4 regions of the Ruegeria lacuscaerulensis genome follow, and region 2 is predicted to be linked to each of the others. Evidence: riboswitches for the same ligand, from Rfam matches in the RefSeq annotation. Region 2 holds a riboswitch; each other region holds the start of a gene.
The links. Region 2 has a riboswitch for cobalamin ahead of GOV79_RS18635 (hypothetical protein). Riboswitches for the same ligand answer to the same signal wherever they lie in the genome.
Positions count from the first base shown of each region.

Region 1: another riboswitch for cobalamin. It lies ahead of GOV79_RS05860 (DUF1636 family protein); the one in region 2 lies ahead of GOV79_RS18635 (hypothetical protein).
Region 3: another riboswitch for cobalamin. It lies ahead of GOV79_RS05930 (CbtB domain-containing protein); the one in region 2 lies ahead of GOV79_RS18635 (hypothetical protein).
Region 4: another riboswitch for cobalamin. It lies ahead of GOV79_RS12245 (DUF1636 family protein); the one in region 2 lies ahead of GOV79_RS18635 (hypothetical protein).

Region 1 covers NZ_WQGP01000002.1:466,555-471,257, forward strand. The annotation lists gene GOV79_RS05840 (TolC family outer membrane protein) at 1-47, opposite strand, end outside; gene GOV79_RS05845 (protein-L-isoaspartate O-methyltransferase family protein) at 143-796, opposite strand; tRNA gene GOV79_RS05850 (tRNA-Cys) at 1,022-1,095, shown strand; gene GOV79_RS05855 (NAD(P)-dependent oxidoreductase) at 1,139-2,095, opposite strand; cobalamin riboswitch at 2,242-2,449, shown strand; gene GOV79_RS05860 (DUF1636 family protein) at 2,535-2,909, shown strand; gene cobW (cobalamin biosynthesis protein CobW) at 2,911-3,966, shown strand; gene cobN (cobaltochelatase subunit CobN) at 3,970-4,703, shown strand, end outside.
Region 2 covers NZ_WQGP01000010.1:49,193-53,895, reverse strand. The annotation lists gene GOV79_RS18645 (DNA polymerase III subunit gamma/tau) at 1-1,422, opposite strand, end outside; gene GOV79_RS18640 (protein-tyrosine phosphatase family protein) at 1,561-2,058, shown strand; gene GOV79_RS18635 (hypothetical protein) at 2,061-2,468, opposite strand; cobalamin riboswitch at 2,553-2,773, opposite strand; gene GOV79_RS18630 (alpha/beta hydrolase family protein) at 2,910-3,788, shown strand; RNA gene ffs (signal recognition particle sRNA small type) at 3,783-3,881, opposite strand; gene GOV79_RS18620 (bifunctional 2',3'-cyclic-nucleotide 2'-phosphodiesterase/3'-nucleotidase) at 3,921-4,703, opposite strand, start outside.
Region 3 covers NZ_WQGP01000002.1:480,316-485,018, reverse strand. The annotation lists gene GOV79_RS05945 (DUF1636 family protein) at 59-415, shown strand; gene GOV79_RS05940 (hypothetical protein) at 412-906, opposite strand; gene GOV79_RS05935 (CbtA family protein) at 973-1,671, opposite strand; gene GOV79_RS05930 (CbtB domain-containing protein) at 1,676-1,840, opposite strand; cobalamin riboswitch at 1,877-2,082, opposite strand; gene cobF (precorrin-6A synthase (deacetylating)) at 2,126-2,869, opposite strand; gene cobA (uroporphyrinogen-III C-methyltransferase) at 2,862-3,590, opposite strand; gene GOV79_RS05915 (cobyrinic acid a,c-diamide synthase CobB) at 3,587-4,703, opposite strand, start outside.
Region 4 covers NZ_WQGP01000005.1:282,017-286,719, forward strand. The annotation lists gene GOV79_RS12230 (FecCD family ABC transporter permease) at 1-428, opposite strand, end outside; gene GOV79_RS12235 (ABC transporter substrate-binding protein) at 430-1,377, opposite strand; gene GOV79_RS12240 (ABC transporter ATP-binding protein) at 1,374-2,180, opposite strand; gene GOV79_RS12245 (DUF1636 family protein) at 2,177-2,521, opposite strand; cobalamin riboswitch at 2,624-2,823, opposite strand; gene GOV79_RS12250 (bifunctional enoyl-CoA hydratase/phosphate acetyltransferase) at 3,061-4,455, shown strand; gene GOV79_RS12255 (acetate/propionate family kinase) at 4,448-4,703, shown strand, end outside.

The sequences.
Region 1 (4,703 bases), on a different contig from region 2:
GTCAGCGCCAACGCCTTGACCAGTTTTCCTCCCGCCGTAGAACTCATCACGAAATCCTCTCAAACCAAAATTACGCAGCCCTGCGGACAGTTTGCGCGTTTATGTTCAACTAATCAAGGTGGCAGGACAATCTGTCCCGGAATTATAGCGAAAATACACGATCCGTGGAAAAAGCGCGCAAAACCGGGGCATTGGCATTAAACGCGTGGCGCCAAGTCACGCGTTCGCCGGATTTGTGGCCGATCCGAACAGTTCCCAATTCACCATCCATGAAAAGGCATGCGATCCGGCCATGATCCTTGAGCTGCGCGAGCAACGCGTCAGGCACATGCTCGACCCCGCCCTGAATCAGGATGACATCGTAGGGGCCATGTTCGGTTGCACCCTGCTCCAAAGGCCCGACATGCACGATTGCGTTATCTGCGTCTGCTTCCATCAAAACGGTTTGGGCCTCGGTGGCGAGTTCTTCATCCTCTTCCACCGCAACCACAAGCTGCGCCATCTTTGCGGCAACAGCAGTAGAATACCCCATCGCCGGCGCGATATCGAGCACGACCTCATCATTGGAAATATTCAGCGCATCCAACATTTTGGCAAGCGTCCGAGGCTCCAGCAGGCAGCGACCGTTCCCCAGATCAAGCAGCCCTTCAACATATGCTGCCTCGCGCTGCGCATCGGGCACGAAGTTTTCACGCCTGACGCTAAGCATCGCATCGATAATCGGAAATTTCGTGACATCAGAAGGCCGGATTTGCGTATCGACCATAGTGCGGCGCCGGGCTGCAAAATCTGTCATTGGATCGCTCGTTCTATTCCCTTGGATGCTGGGCTTGTGCCATATCCGGATAAAACCGGCAACGGCTCAGGCATCGAAACTTTTTTGCAGAACAAGAAAGTGAACCTGTTTCCGATATGGCACGCCTGCGCTTGCTGAATTTTCGCCGCAACCCTCTGGACGCCCCAGAAGAAAGCTGTTAAAACGCCTGTCACACCACAGCAAGTATTTGATTTTACTTGAAAAGGCGAGTTGGCGGAGTGGTGACGCAGCGGATTGCAAATCCGTGTACACCGGTTCGATTCCGGTACTCGCCTCCACTCTCTCTACAAAACAGATTATTCCACTGACGCGCGGCTTGCGTCATTCAGCCCCACGCCCCTGAGGGATGACCTCGTATCCGGGCTCTTCCGGTTCGTCGTCCTCCATCTCGGGCGGAAAACCGGAGGCTGTGATGTCTAGACCGGTTGCATCCTCCAGACGTCGGATGATGTTGGGAGACAATTCACGCTCGCCATAGCGGGCAATTCCGTCCTCGAAAATCTGGATCATGACCGGGTTGATCTCCAGCGGTACACCGGCGCGGTCAGCGACGTCCTGAAACAGCCCGATATCCTTTTTCACAAGGTCCATCGTAAAGGAAATGTCGCGTGATCCGTTCAGGATCACCTGGCTTTCGGTCTCATGCACAAACGAAGTACCTGATGAAATCTTGATCGCCTCATAAGTCGTGTTCAAGTCCATCCCGGCGGCCTTGGCGGTCACGAGCGCTTCGGCGCAGGTAATCAGGTTTGCCGTCGCCAGGTAGTTGGTCAGCACCTTAAGCACCGAGGCCGAGCCCAACTCGCCCGTGTGCAGCACGCGGCGGCCCATCGTGGTCAGAAAGGGTAGGATACGTTCGAACGTCGCGCGGTCGCAGCCCGCGAAGATCGAGATATTGCCCGTCGCCGCCCTATGGCACCCGCCCGAGACAGGGCAGTCTACTGCCGCCCCTCCGCGTTCGATGACCTGCGCACCCAGCCGCTTGACCTCGGCCTCGTCGGTGGTGGACATCTCCATCCAGATCTTGCCGGGGCCGACCTCGGGCAGCATCTCCTGCATCACGGCGTCCGAGGCAGCAGGCGATGGCAGACAGGTGATCACCGCGTCGCAATCGCGCATCAGCTGGGCCGGGCTTTCGGCGGCCTTGGCCCCCTGCGCCACGAAGCCCGCGACCAGATCAGGGTTCAGATCGTGTACCGTCAGGTCGATCCCGTTGCGCAGCAAAGACCCGGACAGTTTGCCGCCCACATTGCCCAGTCCGATAAAGCCCACTCTCATGCGACACGTCTCCCTGTTTGCGCCGTTTCGGTCATGGCAGCACGGGGTTGCGGGCTTCGTCATGCCGCCCAGCGACGCTTACAGGTCGCTTTTCCACCGTTGCTTCACAGATGCTTGCGACTCGCTTGACAAGCCCCTGCCCGGTGCCGCATGTCCGATCCGTTGGTGTCCTCTTCACGAGGATGAAAAGGGAATGCGTCAACGGATCATCCGCCAAACGCAGCCGCCCCCGCGACCGTGACCGGAGAGGGTGCCCAAGCCACTGGCCAAACAGGCCGGGAAGGCGGGACATCCGACAGGGCAATTGCCCTGACATCCGCAAGCCGGGAGACCTGCCAGCACCCGCGATTGAAACCGGACGGGGTGTTCCGGTGTCGGGTCAAATGCGACCCGCTTGAAACCCCGTCCCCCACGATGAGGATTTGGGGGGATGAGAGACATGACCGAGACCGCTCCGGTCGAGCTGCTGGTTTGCACCACCTGCCGCCGCGGCCTACCTGTTGAAGATGACGCAGACCGCCCCGGCACGTTGTTGCACAAGGCGCTGGAACAGGCCGATCTGCCCGAAGGCGTAACGCTGAGAGCCGTCGAGTGCCTGTCGAATTGCGATCAGGGCTGTTCCATCGTTCTGCGCGGCGGACCCGAGCGCTGGACCTTTGTTTATGAGAACCTGAACGAGGTCGATCATGTCGACGTGATCGTCGACGGCGCGACCAAGTATCTGGCCACCGAAGACGGCTTGGTCAAATGGCGCGAGCGCCCCGAACATTTCCGCAAAAACTGCGCCTCGCGCATTCCCCCGATTGGAGCCTGACATGTCCACCCTCGAAAAACTCCCCGTTACTGTGATCACCGGCTTTCTGGGCTCGGGTAAAACCACGCTGGTGCGGCACCTGATGCAGAACCCGCAGGGCAAGCGTCTGGCCGTTGTGGTTAATGAATTCGGCGATGTCGGCGTGGATGGCGATATCCTGAAGTCCTGCGCCATTCCCGATTGCCCGGCGGAAAACATCATGGAACTGGCCAATGGCTGCATTTGCTGCACCGTGGCCGATGATTTCATCCCCACGATCGAGGCGCTGATGGCGCTGGAGCCGCGCCCCGAGCATATCCTGATCGAAACCTCGGGCCTTGCGCTGCCGAAACCGCTTCTGAAAGCGTTCGACTGGCCCGATATCCGCTCGAAAATTACCGTGGATGGCGTGATCGCGCTGGCCGATGCCGAGGCGGTGGCCGCTGGTCGGTTCGCGCCGAATGTCGAGGCAGTGGATGCCCAGCGCATGGCCGACGATTCCATCGACCATGAAACCCCTCTGTCCGAAGTGTTCGAAGATCAGATCTCCTGCGCCGATATCATCCTTCTGACCAAGCCTGATCTGGCCGGCCCCGAAGGTGTCGCCAAAGCCAAAGAGATTATCGCCGCCGAGGCCCCGCGTCCTCTGCCCGTGGTCGAAGTGGCCGAAGGTGTGGTGGACGTGCGCGTCGTGCTGGGTCTTGAGGCTGCCGCCGAGGATGACATGGAGGCGCGGCCTTCGCATCATGACGGTCATCACGATCATGAACATGACGATTTCGAAAGCATCATCGTCGAGCTGCCGGAACAGACCGACCCGGCCGATCTGGTCGCGAAAATCGAACGTCTTGCCAAAGAACTGAACATCCTGCGCGTCAAGGGCTATGCCGCTGTTAAGGGCAAGCCAATGCGCCTTCTAGTTCAGGCTGTGGGCGCGCGCGTGCGTCATCAGTACGACCGTCCGTGGCAGCCCGGCGAAGAGCGCCGTTCGCGTCTGGTGGTGATTGCCGAGCATGACGACATCAAAGAGGCTGAAATCCGCGACATCCTCGTGGGCGTCACCGAGGCTGCCGAGTAAACCATGCACGTCGTCTTCCGCGAAAACCACGGGTTAGAGGAATCCGAAACCCCAACCGATCTGGGCCAGAGCCCGGCGGATTTGGTGGTGCTGTCGTTCTCGGACAGCGACCTTGGTGCTTTCGCGGCAGGCTGGCATCGCGGTGGCGGGCCTGACGGTCGGATGCCGACCCTGCGACTGGCCAATCTGACGGCGCTGAAACACCCTCTGTCCGTTGACACCTATGTGGAACAGACGTTGGAGGACGCTAAAGGCATCCTGATCCGTCTGATCGGCGGAGTGCCCTATTGGTCCTACGGACTGCAGCAGGTTCTATCGCTTGCGCAGACCAAAGGGATTGCTGTGGCCGTGCTGCCCGCCGACGGGCGCGAGGATACGCGACTGGATGAGTATTCCACCCTGCCCGTCTCCACCCTGCGCCGCTTAGCGCATCTTTGTGACACCGGCGGCGAGGTTGCAGCACAAGCCGCTTTGGCACAGATGGCACTGGCAGCGGGGCTCTATGCGGGTCCGGTGATGGGGGCTAAATCCCTGCCCGACTGCGGCGCATGGTGCCCCGATCGCGGAGTGATTCCGGCGGAACAGGCGTTTTCCGGTGACTCAAAACGCGTCGTGGTCAGTTTCTACCGCGCTTACCTGACCTCGGCCGACACAGCCCCCGTGGCCGCCCTGATCCGTAGCCTGCGCGCGCGCGGCTTTCAGGCCGTGGGCCTGTTCGCCCCTTCCCTGAAAGCGCC
Region 2 (4,703 bases):
TTGGTACGAAACCAGCCGGACACCGTTTTCGACCTCGACCAGCAGTTTCACATCCCGGTTGGTGCGGATCAGTTCGACCACATGTTCGAAGGTCGAGTAGCGGGCCAGAGCCGTCTGCACATCCTGCGCCAGTGCCGCCGTCGGTGCACCTGCTCCGCCGCGGACGGGTGGCGCATAGGCAGAGGCCAAGGGGGCCTGCACGGCGTGCGTTGGGGCGGTCATTCCGCCGCCGGGTCCGCCATTGGGTGACGGAGGCGGGGAGTCTTGCAAACGTTTGATCAACTCTTCCGGGCTGGGCAGGTCGGCAACATGGGTCAGGCGGATCACGGCCATCTCGGCGGCCATCATGGCGTTGGGGGCGGCTGAGACCTCTTCCAGAGCCTTCAATAACATCTGCCACATACGGGTCAGGACGCGCATCGGCAGGGCCTCTGCCATTTGCTGACCGCGCGCGCGTTCGTCGGGGGACACGGTCGGGTCTTCGGCGGCATCCGGCGTGATTTTCACGACCGAGACCCAATGGGTGATCTCGGCCAGATCGCGTAGCACGGCCAGCGGGTCGGCGCCTTCGGCATATTGCGCGCCAAGCTCAGTAAGCGCCCCGGCGGCGTCGCCGCGCAGGATCATGTCCATCAGGTCCAGCACTCGGCCACGGTCGGCTAAACCCAGCATCGCACGCACCTGATCGGCGCTGGTTTCCCCGGCACCGTGTGAAATCGCCTGATCCAGCAGAGAGGTCGCATCCCGCGCCGAGCCTTCCGCCGCGCGGGTGATCAACGCCAACGCGTCCTCGGCGATTTGCGCACCTTCGGCCTCGGCAATGCGGCGCAGCAAGCCGATCATGTCTTCGGGTTCGATCCGGCGCAGGTCGAACCGCTGGCAACGCGACAGAACCGTCACGGGTACTTTGCGAATCTCGGTGGTAGCAAAGATGAATTTCACATGCTCGGGTGGTTCCTCAAGCGTCTTGAGCAGCGCGTTGAAGGCGCTGGTCGACAGCATGTGGACCTCGTCGATGATGTAGATCTTGTAGCGGGCCGAGGCCGCGCGGTAGCGGACGCTGTCGATGATCTCGCGAATATCATTGACGCCGGTGCGGCTGGCGGCGTCCATCTCCATCACGTCCACATGGCGGCCCTCCATAATGGCCACACAATGTTCGCACTGGCCGCAGGGTTCGGTGGTCGGCTTGCCCTCGCCATCGGGGCCGATGCAGTTCATACCCTTGGCGATGATTCGGGCCGTGGTGGTTTTGCCGGTGCCGCGAATGCCGGTCATGATAAAGGCTTGCGCAATTCGATCCGCCTCGAACGCGTTTTTCAGCGTGCGTACCATGGCGTCCTGACCGACTAGATCGGCGAAGGTTTCCGGGCGGTATTTGCGGGCAAGAACCTGATAGGCGGGGCTGGGCGTGTCGGTCATATCTGCTCTGTCGGATTCGGAGTCCGATGCAGCGTAGTGACCCCTGCCGCCCACGTCCACAGCAGCAGCGCAGGAAATTCGATTTGCAAGCAAGGACGCAGGCGATACATCATCGGCGCAGATTGATCGGAACGTGCCATGGATAATTTCGCCATCTATTCCCTGCGACTGGGGCCGGGTCGTCTGGGGATATCTCCGCTGCCCGGCGCGGGAGGTGCCTATGCGGCCGATCTGAAGACGGTGCAGGACTGGCGACCGGATCTGGTGATTTCAATGACCACAAGCTCTGAGATGAAAAACCTGGGAGCGGCGGCGTTCGGTGTCGATCTGGAGCGGCTCGGGGTCGAATGGGCTCACCTGCCGGTCCAGGATTTTGGTGCGCCGGATGCGCGGATACAGGCCATTTGGCCAGATGTCAGCCAGCGCGCCCGTGCGTTTCTGTCCGGCGATGGAGGCATTTTGGTCCATTGTCGGGGCGGCTGCGGGCGATCAGGTATGGTTGCTTTGCGGTTGATGACGGATAGCGGACTGCCCGCAGATACCGCTTTGCAGATGCTACGGACAGTACGTCCCTGCGCCGTCGAGACCGAGGCGCAGATGGTCTGGGCCACTTCGGCGGCCCGGACGGGCAGCTGAATTCAGGCTGAAAGCTGGTGTTCGGTCGGCGCGGCTGGCTGGGGCGCCGTGGTAACCACTTCCATCATCGCGCAGGGCGGTGTCGGCAAAAGGCTGGCTGCGTGGGCGGTGAAATCTGCTCCGAACAACATATCCGCATAGCGATCCAGCCGCTCGGCCGGAGTGTCGGCGGCCACACCGCAGAACACCCGGATCTGATCGGGTTGGGCGCGAAACCGGGCCGAGCACCCTTCGGCGCAATGGGTCAAGTCGCTGCTGCCTTCGATCTCGAACGCATCGGTTGTTGCCGGACGGGCCGTGGCCATTGCATCCGTCAGGGCGCGTGCCATTCGGGCCAGTGCCGGGCAGGGGGCGCCGGTTTTTTGGCATACCGTCGCGGTGAATTCGTGGGTCTTGGTCTTCCAGATCATGATGCGCCCTCCGCGCGCTGGACGAGGGGCATGGATCAGGTGTGACAGCGTGCTGACGACCTGTCCCGGACACCCCGCCCGAGTTTCGGTTTTCGTTCGATGGCAGGTCTCCTGACTTGCGGGTCGTGGCTTTGCCGACCTTCCCAGCCTGTTGGCCAGTGGTATCTCGGCATTGCTCACCGCTTACAGTTGCGGGGGCAGTCTCGGCCTTGATCCGTTCCGGCAATGCCGGGCAGGATCGCACCGTGTTCCCTTTTCATCCCGCCCCGTGACCGGGGACGAGAACCATCACGCCATCGCTAGCGGTTGAGCGGGCTTCGAGTCAAGCGCCATTGAATACCGGCGCGACGTTGGGTCAATTTCCCCACGGCTTGACTCTGATGACGGAACAGGGCCGACTGCGCGGGTGAACTAAACAGTTTAGAATATGAGGCGCGGGCGATGTTGGACAATACGCATTCTGTTTTGACCGAAGATGTCCAGTTTCCGTCCGGTCCGGCGATGCTGTCGGGGCGGCTCTATCTGCCTGCTCTGCCTCCCAAGACAGTTGTGGTGATCCATGCAGCGACCGGCGTGCCCCGCGACTATTATCAGCATTTTGCCCATTGGCTGGCGGCCGAGCAGGGTATGGCTTGTCTGACCTATGACTATCGGGATTTCGGCCATTCGCTGACCGGCCGATTGCAGGACTCGCAGGTAACTATGGCGGACTGGGCGCTGGTCGACATGCCCGCCGCCCGCGCGGAAATGCGCAGACGCTTCCCGGACGCGGAACAATGGAGCATCGGCCATTCCGTTGGCGGAATGTTGGGCCCGGTTCAACCGGATATCGCGCAGATTGACCGCATGATCTGTGTTTGCTCCGGGCTGGTCACTCTGTCTGATCACCCGTGGCCGTACAAGGCACTGGCGGGGTTGTTCTGGTATGGCCATGCGCCGCTGGTTGTCAAAGCGGCGGGGTATTTGCCGGGCAGGGCTTTGGGCTTTGGGGCTGACTTGCCCGCGCGGGTCTACTGGCAGTGGCGTAGATGGTGCACGGCACCGACGAACTACCTGCCCGATTTGGGCAAGACCCTGCCCGAGGCGCGCTGGGCCGGGCAGGGAGTGCCGGTCGATCTGATCGCATTCGACGACGATCAGGTGGTGCCCCCCAAAGCGGTGTGGCGTCTGGCTGAGCTTTGTGGCCCGCATGCGCGGCGTCGGCTGTTGTCTCCGTCAGATTTCGGGGTGAAAGAGATCGGGCATATAGGCGTGTTCGCCCGTCGCAACGCAGCGGTCTGGCCGCAGCTTATTGCCCAGGATCATGTGGGAGATAAGTGAGAGGTTGGACATCGACCCAAGCGGGGCTCGTTGTGGCTGCTTCCTTCCGGACCTGACCAGGTTGGCGAGGCGCTCGCCCGCGCCAACCTCTCAGCACGCGATATAGGCAAGTGCGCGGCAAATGACAACCCGTCAGAGCGTCAAATGGATCATCAGAAAACCGGCCTCGTCCTCTCCGGCGATGTTTGGTGCAAATTCCGAGATGTCGTCCAGATGCTGCCAGGCCTTGTGGCCTGTACGCAGAACCGCCAACGCCCCGGCCACAGGGGACAGACGAAACGGACGCTCGAACACGGTGCCGGAATGAGGCCCGGCAGTCACGTAGTTTTTGACCAGATCTTGTAGGGGCAGAATCGGCAGCGGAACGCGCGTCGCCCGCCCGGCAAAGGGGAAGTGCCCACCGCCATTTGCGCGGTAATTATTCAACGCCACCACAAAGGTCTGCTCTGCATCCAAGGGTTGGCCTTCGAAACGAATCTCGCGGACGCGGCGGGCCGATGGGTGCAAAAGTGCCCCATCTGCGCCAAACCGAGCGGGCTGGCTAAGGTCGATCCGGTATGTCAGCCCATGCAGGACGTCAAAATTATGCCCTGCGCGGTCCGAGGCCAGCAGATCGCATCGTTGGCCGGGGATCATCCTGTTAAAGACGCCTGCGGACATTTCCAGCCAGTCTTCGATTTGCGAACCGGTGACGGCGACAGCCATCATCTCATCGGGAAAAACGTTCAAGTCCGTCACATGGCGCAGGCAGATTTCCCCGGCCGGGACGTCGGTAAAGAACCGAGGCCCGGCACGCCCGCCGAATTTCGACGGGGACACGGCAGACAGGATTGGGCAGTCCCGATAGTCCGTATCCTTTAGAAAAGGTCGCAACGCGAGGGTTTGAGCGGCGGCCACGAAAGCCAAGCCCCGGTC
Region 3 (4,703 bases), on a different contig from region 2:
GCGTTTTCTCGATTGCGCCTGCGGTTGGAAACCCTCAGAAACAGGCAAATGCCACCCGATGAGTTCCGAATTGGATCAGATGCGCCTGTTGATATGTTCGTCCTGTGCCGGTGCCCGCGATTGCGGAGCCGAGGTCAAAGCTGTCGAATCCGCCCTGACCCGCGCGGGGATTGAGGGGCGGGTTTCGGTCGATCAGCACGCCTGTTTCAGCGGATGTGCAGAACCCGTGGCCATCGCGCTGCAGGCCGATGGCGGGGCGTCATATGTGTTTTCAGGGGTCGATGTCGCCTCGGACGCCGATGATATCGTGGCGACCTGCCGGACCTATCTGGAAAGCCCCAAAGGCTGGATCGAAGACGCCCGGCCTTGCGGGCGGCTCCGGATGTGTTTGCGGGCGCGTATCCCGGCGCTTTAGTCGACCTGTAGTGTGACCGCCGCGCTGACGGGGATGTTGTCGACCATCAGCGGGCTGTGGCTGTTTGCGTTCAGAGAGACCGAGACTTCGACCTCGCCCTGCGGCAGATGGTCGATATGCATCCAGTTACCGTACAACCGGGCCAGTTTCTCTCCATTTACGTAGACATGTGCATGCCCCTCGCCGTCGACATCGGTCTTTGAGGCATTTTGTGGTGAGAACCGAAAGTTCTGCGGCATGACATACAGGTTCCAGCCCGCCATAGGATCGGGCGTAAGAGCGATCTCAAGCCCCGGAGCATCAGCGCCAGCAGGCAGGTTGATGGCAGTCGAATGATCGTGTGCGGCTGCCTCGGCGTGAGATGGACTGTGATGTGCAGGATCGCCATGTTCATGGCCGTCGAAAGTGACGCCATTTGCAGCCGCAACCACAAATCCTGCACCACTGCCAAAAACTATGCCGATTGCAAACAGGGCAAGTGAGCGTGCCATTTTATGTTCCTTGATGGTAGTAGCAAACACGCCGAGCTGGTCTCGGCGTGTTCATAAGCGTGCTTGTCAGGCCGCAGCTTCGGCACGCTGGCTTTCATATCGCCAGAAGTACCCGGCGAATGCCCCGACCAGAACCCAGGCTACCAGTCCGATGCCAAAAGCGCGTGCGGCAAACAGCGCACCGATCTCGGTCGGAACGGGGCCGGTGAACACGTCCGGCTCGGGCGCGCCGATCAGATGTGGGGCCAACAGCAGGGCGGCTGCGATCACATAGCTGATCAGGGTGCCGCCAAAGGCAATCAGCCACATGGCAACACCTGCTGCTGCGACGGTCGCAAACCACCAGATTTGACGCGCAGCGACATCGGCTGCTGCCACGCCGGGCACTTCTGGCGCGAGCGAGAATCCGGGTGCGAGGTGCACGGCAACGAACCCCGCAAGCCCCCACAAAACACCGGTGCGCCCGTCAATCTTGTGGCCGTTGCCCTCAGCCACGGACATCAGCGCGATCATCATCAGCGCATAACCGGTATAGATGAGCATTGTGAAAATAACGCTCAACGCATCGCGGAACAGATCCGAGAACATGCCCGGCAGCTCGGGGTGGGCATTGACGACGTCGCCGCCGAAATGGACCAATTCGCCTGATTCATACAGTTCCGCGTGCAGCAAAACCGGTTGCACAAACGCAAGCTGCAGCAGGGCGGCAATCAGCCCTGCTGTAGCACCAGCGAACAACGCGCTGGTCAGAATGCGACCAAACATGGGTTTAATGGCAGGGGAAGCCAGTTGCGTGACGCACGTCATGGGCTGCGTCATGCAGGGCGGCGGCCTGAATGTGACCAGTCACCGAAATGATGCCAAGGCCCAGAACCACAGCGAACATGACCGGCAGGATACCAGCGCGCGAGGCGGTTTGTGTTTGAGTTGTCATTTTCAATTCTCCTGTGCCGCCGCACCCGACGGCTGGTGTTTCAAATCACGCCTGGCAGGTCTCCTGGCTTGCGGGTCAGGGCCTGTGCTCGCCTTCCCCCTGAAAATTCAGGAGTGGCTGGTTGAGCAAGGCTCACCGCTTACAGTCGCGGGGGCGGCTGTGGATTGGATCAACTCTGATCGCACCACATTCCCTCTTAGCTCGTCGCTGTGAACGACGAGACCAGACGGGTTCATCTAGCCTTCAAAACCCGCGTGGCGCAATCGCCATTCGCGACCAATTTGGTCAGTTCACGCACTTTTTGAGAAGATAGATATCCATGATCCACCCGTGATCGGCGCGTGCAGCTGTACGGGTGTCCAGAATCTGCTGCGCAACCTCAGCCAAGGGCCCCTTGATCAGAATTTCCTCTTTCATGCCCACGTACGCCCCCCACCAGATGTCATAATCTGCCATCTGAAGATGTTGGAACGAGCACTCACCATCCAGCATTATCGCCACGTTTGACGCACCGTCCGGCCACCCTTCGTCGCGAATCCGCCGCCCCGTGGTCACGATGTAGGGGGCACCCAGATCGTTGATCGGAATCACGTGGGCAGCCGTCAACGCCTGCAGCGCTGTAATGCCAGGGATCACCCGCGTCGTCGGTTGAGGGTCCAGCCGCTCTGCAATCCGCAGGGAACTGTCATAAAGCGACGGATCGCCCCAGATCAGTAGAGCTACATGTCGTGCTCCAGGATGGGCGGCGATTGCCTCGCTCCAGCGCAATGCAATCGCGTCGTGCCATTTATCCACCCCGCGCAGATATCCGTCGTCGGACCGGCGCTTGGGGATGTCGAAATAGGCGATCTGCGGCGGCGTGTCGGTCACCTGCGCAATGATCATTTCGCGCAGCCCGGCCAGATCGGCCTTATTCTCGCCCTTGCGGGGGATCAGGATCAGGTCCGCCGAGCGGATCGCCTGCGCGCCCTGAAAGGTCACGTGGTCAGGGTTCCCGGTGCCGATGCCGATCAAGGTCAGGTCAAACATCGTCAAACTCTGCCAGCGGGCCGTAAAGGATCAGCGCCGGGGCGGTGCCTATCTCGTCCGCCAGTTTATTGGACAGCGCGCCTACAGTACTGCGATGCAGCTTCTGCTCGGGGGTCGAGACGGATTCGGCCATCAGTGCTGGCGTTTCCAACGGCAGGCCATGTGCGTGCAGCGTTTCGACCAGCAGAGGAAAGGTGCGCTTGCCCATGAAGACGACTGTGGTCGCATCCGGGTCGGCCAGCGCGGGCAGGTTCAGGTCCTCGGGCAGTTTGCCGCTGACATCATGGCCGGTGACAAACTGCACCCGTCGCGCGGTTAGCCTACGGGTCAGCGGGATGCCAGCCGCCGCCGCCGCCGCTACAGCTGAGGGGATGCCGGGGATGATCTCGTATTCGATCCCAGCCGCGCGCAGGGCGACCAGTTCTTCTTCCAGACGTCCGAACATGCCGCCATCGCCGGATTTCAACCGCACGACCCGCTGGCCTGTTTGCGCATATTCCACCAACAACCGGCTGACATGGTCCTGCTTGGGCGAGGGGCGACCCGCCCGTTTGCCCACGCCCACCAGATCGGCATCCTCGCGCGCATGGGTTAAGATCGGCCCGCTGCTGAGGTCATCAAACAGCACCGCATCCGCCTTTTGCATCCGATCTACGGCCTTGAGCGTTAGCAATTCCGGATCGCCCGGACCTGAGCCGATGAACGAGACAAACCCACTCATACTGAGGCCTCCGCGATCAGGTGAAAGAACGTGCCGGTCACGTTGCCACGCACCGATCCGGTCTGCGGCCCTTCGGCCCCTTCTGCGTCAAACACACGGGCCAAAGGCGCGTCAGGTTGCTCGATGATTGAGGAATAGTGGAACTCATGCCCCCGCAGGCCCGTGCCTACGGCAAAGCCGGGCATCGGGGCCAGCAGTTCGGCGCGACGATAGCCCAGATTGAACTTGCGCTTTTCATAGGACGTCACCAGCCCCAACAACCCGGCCATCTGATGCGAGACACTCTCTTTGTCGATCAGAGCCTGTCCCAGCGCCATATAACCCCCGCATTCTCCATGCACGGGCTTGGTTTGCGCGTGGTTCCGCAACCCTTCCTGAAAGACGGATGCGGCGGCCAGAATGCCTGCGTGCAGCTCAGGATATCCGCCCGGCAACCAAACCAGATCGGCATCCGCCGCAGGGGCTTCATTGGCCAAGGGCGAGAACGGCAACACCTCGGCTCCAGCCGCCCGCCAGCCTTCCAGCAAATGCGGATAGGTGAACGAAAACGCCGCATCGCGGGCCAGCGCGATCCGTTGCGCCGGTGGCCGCGGCAGCGCGGCGGACGATGGCCCATTCGGGCCTGAGGACGCCGCCCGCTTGATCGCCTCAAGATCGACATGTTCGCGCAGAAACGCGGCATAGCCCACAATTGCGCTTTCCAGATCGGGATGTTCAACCGCCTGGATCAGGCCCAGATGCCGCTCGGGCAGGGTCAGGTCTCCACGACGGGGCAGCACGCCCAGAACCGGCAGGCCCGCGCGTTCCATTCCCAACCGCGTCAACCGCTCGTGCCGGGGGCTGGCGCAGCGGTTTAGAATCACGCCCGCAAAGGGCAGATCGGGGTTATACATCTTGAACCCCAAAGCCGTCGCCGCCGCCGATTGCGCCTGACCGCCCACATCCAGCACCAGCACCACCGGCCAACCCATCCGTAACGCGGTTTCCGCACTGGACCCATGACCCAGTTCACCGGGCTTGGCGACGCCGTCGTACAGCCCCATTGAGCCCTCGGCGACCACGATATCCGCGCCTTCGGCCTGTGCAGAAATGGCGTCCAACAGAGGCTCTCCC
Region 4 (4,703 bases), on a different contig from region 2:
CCGTGTACCAAAGCCAGCACGATGCCAGAGGCCACCAGCCCTCCGCAAAACGCCGCCAGCGGCAAGGTCCAGAACCCCAGAATGTCCCCGGTTACGGTGATGACGAACACAGCACCCGCTGCAGCGCCCGAAGACAGCCCGAACAGAAACGGGTCGGCCAGATCGTTCCGAGTGGTTGTCTGCAAGACAACGCCGACAATCCCCAAACCAGCGCCGATCACGGCCGCAAACAGCGCGCGGGGCAGGCGCAGGTCAAAGACGATACGGTGCAGGGGCGACACGTCTCCATCCACAAGGCCTGTGCCCAGCAATATGGCCTTGAATGTATCGGACAGAGGGATGGATGTGGTTCCGTAGATTGTTGAAACCAGAAGAAGGGCGGCCAGAATGACCGCCCCCACCAAAAGTGTCAGCCCCAGACGGCCCAAATTAGTTCAGGCCCTTATGCATGGCCTGTGCCATTTTCGAGATCGCCTGAATGTTCGCGGGTCCCGGCGTTAGTTCTTCGTACCGCAGACCGATCCAGCGCTCGTTTTTGACCGCATCGGTTTGCGACATCACCGGGTGCTCTTGCAGGAATTTGAACGTATCCACCGCGCCATTTCCGGTTTGATAGTCCAACAGCACCAGGAACTCGGGGTTCGCGGCGGCGACGGCCTCCCAAGAGCTTCGGCCCCAGCTTGTATCCATGTCATGGGTCACGTTCTGACCGCCCGCAGCGGCAATCATCGCATCAGGGATGGCGTATTTTCCGGCGGTGAAGGGCGCATCAGCGGGCCCGTCCAGCAGGAACACGCGCGGTTTCGGCAGATCGGCGGTTTTCGCCTCAATCGCGGCCAGCTCGTCTTTCCAGCTTGAAACCAACGCTTCGGCCTTGTCTTCAACATGCATGACCTTGCCCAGACGCAGGACATCGTCAAACAGCAGGTCCATGCTGGCCTTTGGGCGGTCCTTATGCAGGTGAACGCAGCTTTCCGACAGGATCATAGTCTTGATCCCGAAGGGCGCCAGCGTTTCCGGTGTCACATCACCGCCGGGCCGCATTCCGTAGTACCAACCGGCAAAGAACAGGTCGGGTTCAACGGCCACCAGGTTCTCGACCGTCGGATATTTCGGGGCCAGTTCCGGGATATCGCCGCGCAGCGAGTCGAACTCGGGGCTGGTTTTGTACCAGCCGGTAATCCCGGTCAGGCCGACGATCTTGTCTTGTAGACCCAGTGCAAAGGCCATGTCGGTCATGTTCATGTCATGCACGACCAGACGCTCGGGCTGGGTTTCAAACACCAGCGGTTCGCCGCAATTGTTGACGGTAACTTCATGCGCGGCGGCACCGCCCGCCATGGCTGTAACCAGCGCCACGGACAAGATGTGTTTCATTCGGAAATGCTCCTAACTGGATTGGAAACTGAGGTTTTTCGGATGTCTAGCGCCGGGATCAAGCGGCCCTCGTGCTGGAAAAACAGGTAATCGACACCGAACGTGTCACGCACGCGGTCGGTGGTCAGCACGTCGGCCACAGGTCCGAACCCGGTAAGACGGGTGGATTTCATCAGCGCGACATGCGTCGCAAATTCCGGGATCATGACCAGATCGTGGACGATCATCACCACTGTGATCCCCAGCCCGGCCACCAGTGACAACATCCGCCCCTTGGCGTCCGGGTCCAGATGGTTGGTGGGCTCGTCCAGAAACAGCAGTGCCGGGTTTTGTGCCAATGCCCGCGCGATATGGGCGCGCTGCCGTTCCCCGCCCGACAGAACCGCCATGCGCTTGTCGGCCAGATCGTTCAGGCTGGTCAGGTCCAAAATTCGCGCAAGATCGGCGGCATGGGCCTCGGCCGAGCGGTCGGACCGGATCGGGATCTGTCCCAGCGCTACATACTCGCGCAAGGAGAGCCGCCCGTCGGGATATTCCTGCTGGCTGACAACAGCGATCATCCGCGCACGCTCGGTCGCCGACATGCTGCGCAAATTTCGCCCCTTGAACAATACATTGCCGTCAGAAGGATGCTCGGACCCGCATAGAAGGTTCATCAGCGTTGTCTTGCCCGCGCCGTTGGGCCCGGCGATGGCCAGAACCGCGCCTTCGTGAAGCGCAAAGGTGATGTCCTGAAGCAGAACTTCGCCGTGATAGGCGTGATAACCGACGCCGTTGACCTGAAGGAACGCATGTTCGGTCATGTGGCCTCCGTCGCCAAGGGCGGCATCCGCGACAAGGTCTTGTGCAACAGCGCCTCGGGGCGATCCGTTGCCTTGGTCCAACCTGTGGAACTGTTTTGGTATTGCCGCGCGAAAGCGGCCAAAGCGTCGATATCGGCCGAGGTTTGAATTTCGCCAAACAGATATTGTGCCTTCGCACCCGCCTGAAATCCAACGGTCAGTGGGTGATCGCAGCCGGCCATACACTCGATCATCCGTGTGCCGTAGCCCTCGGGCAGGCGCTCGCGCAGGGCCTCGGCAATCGATAGCGCCGCCTCTGCCCCTTGGCAGGTCGTGCAGATCAGCACCACATGATCCGTCATGCTCCGCCCCACCTGCATGCCAGACGGGCAGGGAGAGGAACGGTTCTGATGACATCGGGTCGATGTGACATTGAGCCTCTTTCCAGGACACCCCGCCCCGGTTTGGTTGCGTTTGAGATGGCAGGTCTCCTGACTCGCGGGTCTGTGCTTGGCCACCCTTCCCGACCTGATCCGGCCAGTGGGATATTGGCGTCGCTCACCGCCTACAGTTGCGGGGGCAGTTACGGATTTGGTCTGCACCTTACCGTATTCCCTTTTCATCCCGCGCGTGCAGCATCGGGAACCATCGTAGCGTCACTGCCTCAGATCAGAGCATGGGTCAATATGGATTCCGCAACGTTCCGGTGAAGACAGCGCAAAGGATATTGCTGCTCAGTGGGCAATCAGTTATGCTGCGACGCAGCAAAATTTGAAAGCCGAGGCTACGTTTTGCGGGCTCAAGGGTGCTGGAGGTACTATTGTGACCCCGAACTGACCTGCATCAATTAAACCCGCGACCCAAGTCGGTAAGACGTCCGAAAAACCAAAGTTGGCACGCTATGAAAATCCAGGAAAATAAAACCTTCGAGCAGCTCAAGGTTGGCGACGCGGCACAACTGACCCGCTTGTGCACGGTTGACGACCTTTATGCTTTTGCCTCGGCCTCGGGCGATCACAATCCGCTGCATCTGGCAACCTATGACGGGGATGGCGACGGCCTTGCCGAAGCCGTCGCACCCGCGCTGTGGCCCGCCGGTCTGGTCGCAGCCGTGCTGGGAAACTACATGCCCGGCGCCGGAACGCAGACTCGCCGCGCGGATTTGGCCTTCCACCTCCCGGTGCTTGCGGGTGAAGAACTGACTGCCTTTGTCGCTGTTGAGGAAAAGCGCGACGATGGTGATCTGCTCTGCTCAGCCGAAGTGCGACGGGTCGTTGACAATGCACTGGTTCTCAGCGGCACCGTTCAGGTCACACCGCCTTCGACGCATATGGAGTTCGACTCGGTCGAGGTCCCTGGCCTGATCGTGCAGCGGCACCGCCATTTCGACGCGCTGTTGGAAAAAGCGCGCCCACTAGAGCCGATGCCAACCGCCGTTGTTGCGCCAGAAGAGCCCAACTCTCTGAGCGGCGCGTTGCTGGGGCATGCCAATCATATTATTTCGCCGATCCTCGTCGGGAACCCCGATAAAATCGCCGCTGCTGGCGCTGAGCTGGGGGCCGACTTGTCTGGCATCGAAATTGTCGAGGCCCGCAGCCACGGCATCGCCGCGCACCGTGCCGTGGATCTTGTAGTCGACGGACGCGCGCAGACCCTGATGAAGGGGTATCTGCATACCGATGAGTTGCTGCACGCGGTTTTGCGTCGTGAAAAAGGGCTGCGCACAGGGCGGCGACTGTCACATGTGTTCGTAATGGATGTTCCGGGCATGTCGCGCCCGATCATGGTGACGGATGCGGCGGTGAATATTGCGCCTGATTTGGAAACCAAGGCGGATATCGTGCAAAACGCGATTCACCTGGCACATTCTTTGGGAATCGAACAGCCCAAGGTCGGCGTGTTGTCGGCGGTTGAGACGATCAACCCGCATATGCCGTCATCGGTCGATGCGGCCTTGCTGTCGAAAATGGCCGAGCGCGGTCAGATCACCGGCGGGTTGGTCGATGGGCCGCTGGCGATGGACAATGCGGTTGATCTGAACGCCGCCCGTACCAAAGGGATCACGTCAGAGGTTGCCGGTGCTGCCGATATTCTGGTCGCGCCTAATATTGAGGCCGGGAATATGGTGGCAAAACAGTTGACCTTCATCTCTCATGCCGAGGCGGCAGGGGTCGTGATCGGTGCGGTCGTTCCCATCATTTTGACGTCACGATCCGATGATGATGCCTCGCGATTGGCATCCTGTGCTGTAGCCGCGCTTCATGCGCATGCAAACAAGGGTAAAATCCATGGCTGATCATGTTGTGGCGCTGAACGCCGGGTCTTCTTCCCTGAAATTCGCGCTTTATGAGCTGGTTGAGGGCAATCGCCCCAGTATGCGCTGGCGTGGCCAGATCGAACGTTTGGGCGACGCACCACGTTTGCTGGCCCAATCCGCTGGAGGACGCTCGATCGACCGTCCTTTGACCAACACCAAAAGCCATGACGAGGCGATCCACGCCTTTCTGGAAATGGCGCGGGAATACCTGCCGGACATCCATGTAC